DNA from 2 places in the Nocardioides sp. CCNWLW239 genome. Region 1 is predicted to be linked to the other one. Evidence: riboswitches for the same ligand, from Rfam matches in the RefSeq annotation. Region 1 holds a riboswitch; the other holds the start of a gene.

The links. A riboswitch is a leader RNA that binds a small molecule or an ion and turns the genes downstream of it on or off. The one in region 1 is predicted to bind cyclic di-AMP.
Region 2: linked by a shared signal. The riboswitch ahead of WBG06_RS17245 (C40 family peptidase) and the one ahead of WBG06_RS19375 (C40 family peptidase) in region 1 are both predicted to bind cyclic di-AMP.

The regions. Positions count from the first base shown of each region.
Region 1 is NZ_JBBBNW010000005.1:54,500-56,945, reverse strand. Features, by position in the region: gene WBG06_RS19375 (C40 family peptidase) at 4-996, opposite strand; cyclic di-AMP (ydaO/yuaA leader) riboswitch at 1,012-1,215, opposite strand; gene WBG06_RS19370 (hypothetical protein) at 1,312-1,494, opposite strand; gene WBG06_RS19365 (NYN domain-containing protein) at 1,617-2,446, shown strand, end outside.
Region 2 is NZ_JBBBNW010000004.1:51,022-53,467, forward strand. Features, by position in the region: gene WBG06_RS17245 (C40 family peptidase) at 142-942, opposite strand; cyclic di-AMP (ydaO/yuaA leader) riboswitch at 945-1,119, opposite strand; gene WBG06_RS17250 (response regulator transcription factor) at 1,361-2,041, opposite strand; gene ligD (non-homologous end-joining DNA ligase) at 2,056-2,446, opposite strand, start outside.

The DNA.
Region 1 (2,446 bases):
AACTCACCCCGGGCGGACGGCGCCCGTGTAGGGCATCTCGTCCATCGGGGAGACCTTCACACCGGTGCTCGGGTTGGACGCGTGCACGATCATGCCGTTGCCGATGTAGATGCCGACGTGGCTGATCGGGCTGTAGTAGAAGACCAGGTCACCGGGGGCGAGCTGGTCGCGCGAGACCTGGGGTCCGCTGCTGTATTGCGCCGAGGAGGAGTGCGGGAGCCCGACACCTGCCTCGCCCCAAGCGCCCATGGTGAGGCCGGAGCAGTCCCACGCCGCGGTGCCGGTGGCACCGTAGGAGTAGGCGTCGCCGACCTGAGCGAGGGCGTAGTCGACGGCGATCTTGGCGCGGCCCGAGGGCGGCGGCAAGTTGGACGGGATGCCCGCGCCCGCACCGGCGGCCTTGAACTCCTCCAGCTCGTCGGCCTCGAGCTCGTCGAGCTCGGCCTGCGCCGCCTCGTACTTCTTGTCGATCTCGCTCTTCTTCTTCTGCATGGTCGTCTTGACCTTGGCCATCTCGGCCTTGCGCTCCTCGGTGGCCTCGCGGCGCACCTGGAGGGCCTCTGCCTCGGTGTTGTAGCGAGCCAGCAGATCGGCCTGCAGCGCGTTGTAGGACGAGACGGTGGAGAGCCCGGCGAGGAACTCCTGCGGGTCGTCGGAGGTGATCACCTGGCCGACGGCAGAGACGTCGGAGCCCTCGAACTGCCGCAGCACGGAGTCGCGGAGCTCGGCGCGGATCTTGTCGAGCTCCTTGCTCTGGCGCTTCTCGTCAGCAGTGAGGTCCTCGAGCTGGTCCTTGATGTCCTGCAGCCGCAGCTTGGCGTTGCTGTAGTCCTCGTTGGCAGCCTCGGCCTGCGTGTAGAGCTTGTCGACCTTCTTGCGAACGTCGTCGATGTCTGGGTCGGCCTGGGCGGGGGTCGCGGCGGGAATGATCCCGGCGACGCCGATGGCGGCAATGCCGGCTGCACCGGCAATGAGTCGCTTCCGGTCGCGTGTCACGAGCGGACGGTCTCCTTGTGTAGTCGTTGACGCCTACCGGGTGAGCTGACGGGTTCAGGCACGACCTGCCCTACCACCGCTCCTCGACCCGGTCTCCCGGATCGCCCTTGCGGCGGATGCACCCCAGGTGGTCGGACCCCATGTTGCGGCGTACGACCGGTGTGGTTCCCCGGCTCCTGGCCCGCCCTGAAGCGGACCAGGACTAAGCGCGGCTCCCGCGTGGGCCGGTTGACCCACTTCCACGGGCGCCAAGTCCCTGCGCACACTAGCCGACGCCGTCCCCCACCTGCCAACCACCCACGCCCAAAAGTTCGTCTACATCCCTTCCACCATTCGCAGAGGCGGGATCAGTCCACCATCGGCCAGCACGTCGAGCGCCCGGCGCTCGTCGTCCTCGATGGTCAGCTCCGGGGGCGGGCCCAGGAGCACAGTGACCACGCAGTCGTGGCACGCCAGTCCCCGCACGAGGCAGGTGTCACAGTCGATTCTCGTCGCCATGTCGTGACGGTCTCACCGAGCACCGACATTTTTGCTTCCGTGCGGTTGCGTGCGGCGTGTCATCACCATCGCAGCACGGTATTCCAGGCGGCGATCGCGGACCGGGTCCCTACACTTGGAGCATGGAGGTCTCCGCGTACGCGACGCTCCCCGACACGGTCCGGGGACGCATCGTCGCGCTCACCGCCGGGGTCCTTCCCGACGTCGCGCGCCTCCCTCCCGCGCTCAAGCGGATCGCCGACTTCGCGCCCGCCCGGCGCGCCAAGGCCGGCGGCGCGATGATCGCCTCGGTGCTCGAGGGCGACGAGGAGGTGCGGGAGAGGATCGGGAGCCAGCTCCGGGCCGCCTACGTCACCGAGGGCTCCCCCGACGATCTCACCCCGCCCGAGGATCCGGCCGAGGCGGCCGCCGTCCTCTGGCTCGTGCGCCCCGACGGCTGGGAGGTCTCGCTCAAGGAGGCCCTGGACCGTCTCGACGCCGCCGCGGTGCCGGCCGTCGACGCCGAGGTCGCCCGCCTGCGCGCCAAGCTCGCCGCGGCCGAGGACGAGATCCGTGAGGTGCGGGCCGACCGCAAGGCCCGCCTCGACGACCTCAAGGCCGACAACACCGCCCTGAGACGCAAGCTCGGTGAGGCCCGGGCCGCTGCCCGCGAGGCGGGGACCGGCCTCGACGAGGCTCTGACCGAGGCCCGCACGGCGCTCGCCCGCGCGGAGGACGAGATCGCCGCACGCGACCGCCAGCTGCGCCAGCTCCGCAGCCAGATCGACAAGCTCGAGCGCGAGGCGGCCGCGGAGCGGCGTACGTCCAAGGCGGACCGCGACGACGCCTCGCTGCGGGCCCGGTTCCTGCTCGACACCCTGCTCGACGCCGCGGGCGGGCTCCGGCGCGAGCTCGCGCTGCCACCGGTCACCGGCACGCCGGGCGAGCGCGTGGAGGCCGAGCTGGCCGGCGC
Region 2 (2,446 bases), on a different contig from region 1:
CCCACTGCCCCGCCTCATCCCCGCAGTGCTCGGGCGCCGCCTCGGAAATATGCGCTCGCCCTCCGGCATGGGGAACCGGAGGGCGAGCACCAGGGGGATACATGTGGGGGTGAGCCCGCCGAGACGGGCCCCGAGAGATTCTCAGGCAGCGCGATGGGTCGAGCCGGCGAACCAGCCGTCCCAGGCAGCCTCCTCACGAACGGCCGCGCCCGGCTTGGGCGCGTGCAGCATGATCGCCTGGCCGTTCTCCCAGCGCAGGAAGATACCCACGTGGTAGACGGGGCTTCCCCAGAACATCAGGTCGCCGCGCTGGATCTGGTCGTTCGGGACGGTCGGCAGCGCAGCCGCCTGGTCCCGCGAGACCCGGGGCAGCTCGATGCCGGCAGCACCGAAGGCGTACTGCGTCAGGCCGGAGCAGTCGAACGAGCTCGGACCGGTGGCACCCCAGACGTACGGGTCCCCGATCTGCTGCGAGGCGACGCTGATCGCCCGATCGATCTTGCCCTGCTGGCTGGCGGCGTAGGCCTTCGCCTCCGCCTCGGCCTTCTTCTTCGCTTCCGCGGCCTTCTTGGCCGCGATCGCTGCCTTGCGCTTCGCCTCGGCGGCCTTGCGAGCTGCCTCGGCCTTGCGCTGCTGCATCTCGACAGCCCTCTCGAGCTGCTGGATGTCGGTGAGCATCGTGGCCGGGGTGGCCGAGGCCTCCAGCGTCGGAGCCTCCACTACCTTGGCCGACTCGACGGTCTCCTGGGACACCGGAGCCGCGTTCGCGGCGGGCATCGCCACCAGGGCACCGGCGGCGATGCCGCTGGCCAGGGTGATCCGACCGACGAGCTTCCCGTGGCTGCTGATGGATCCTGCGATCGTCCGAGCGATCGAGACGTTCGGCGCTCGGAACGGGCGCGGACTGCCTCGATGGGCAGGACTGGATACGGACTTGGACATGCGTGAGTTCCTTCCCACGCCTGCGAGGTGAGCTGTCGGGTTCGGGCTAGAAGGTTGCCCGGCCATCGATCGATGGCTTCACCCCGAGCGACCGTCCGAGTTAGTCGCGGGAATCTTGGGTCCCCCGCTCCTGTCCCATACGTACTGCTGAGTGTGAGGGGTAAGGGGGTTCAGTAGTTGGGGCCGGCTTCCGGAGGGACAGGATTCGGCGTGAACCGGGGCCGGTCGTGCGTTCTGCACGGCTCAACCAAGGTGACATGACAACTCAAGCGGATCCAATCCGGAAAGTCCGATTCTGGAGCACAATCCGCGTGATCACGCGTGGTTTTGCCCTCGTTTGTGAGTCATCTCACCCACGAACGGCCGTATGACGGCGGGTTGAACGTGGAGTTACTCCCCGGCTTCCAGCCGACTGTGCCTACTCTCCGGCTTCCAGCCGGAACCCGACCCCGCGGACCGCGACGACCTTCTCCTGCACTCCGGCCGCCTCGAGCTTCTGGCGCAGACGTCCGACGGTCACGTCGAGAGTCTTGGTCGAGCCGTACCAGTTCTCGTCCCAGACCTCGGCCATCAGCCGGTCCCGGGAGACGACCTTGTCGCGGGAGGCGGCCAGGACGGCCAGGAGCGCGAACTCCTTGCCGGTCAGCGTCACCTCGCGCTCGCCGGCGTAGACCCGGTGGGCCGCGACGTCGATGCGCAGCGCGTCGTCGTCGGCGCCGGGCTCGACCGGACCCGAGCGACGCAGGAGCGCGCGGACCCGGGCCTGGAGGACAGCCAGCGCGAACGGCTTGGCCAGGTAGTCGTCAGCGCCGGCGTCGAGCCCGACCACCAGGTCGATCTCGGCGTCACGGGCGGTGAGGATCATGATCCCGCCCTCGTAGCCGTTGTCCCGCGCCGCCTTGCAGACCTCGAGCCCGTCCATGTCGGGAAGGCCCAGGTCGAGCAGCACCAGCTCGGCCTCGTAGGGAGGCGCCAGCAGCTCCAGCGCCTTCTTGCCGGAGTCGACCCAGGTGACGTCGTAGCCCTCTCGCTGGAGCGTGCGCACCAGGGGAGCAGCGATGTCCTCTTGGTCTTCTACGACAAGCACGGAGTTCGACATGAAGAGAACAATAGTTACAGCCCCGTAGCGCTTGTGAAGAGATCCCCCCAATCAGATAAGCGCGTGATCACATCGTTAGGTCCGAGCTGGTCGATAGCGAGCGGATCCTCGGCCCCTTCCGCTACCTCGTCCCAGGTGACCGGGGCCGCGACCTTCGGGATCTCCTTGCCTCGCAGCGAGTAGGGACAGATCGTCGTCTTCGAGCCGGAGTTCTGTGACCAGTCCAAGAAAACCTTGCCTGACCTGCGACTCTTCGTCATCGTCGCGGTCACCTTGGTCGGGTTCGCCTTCTGGAGGCTCTCGGCGATCTCCTTGGCCAGCGCTGTCGCGACCTCGGGCTCGACGGGCTCCGGCAGCGCGGCGTACAGATGCAGGCCCTTGCTGCCGCTGAGCACCGGCGTCGCG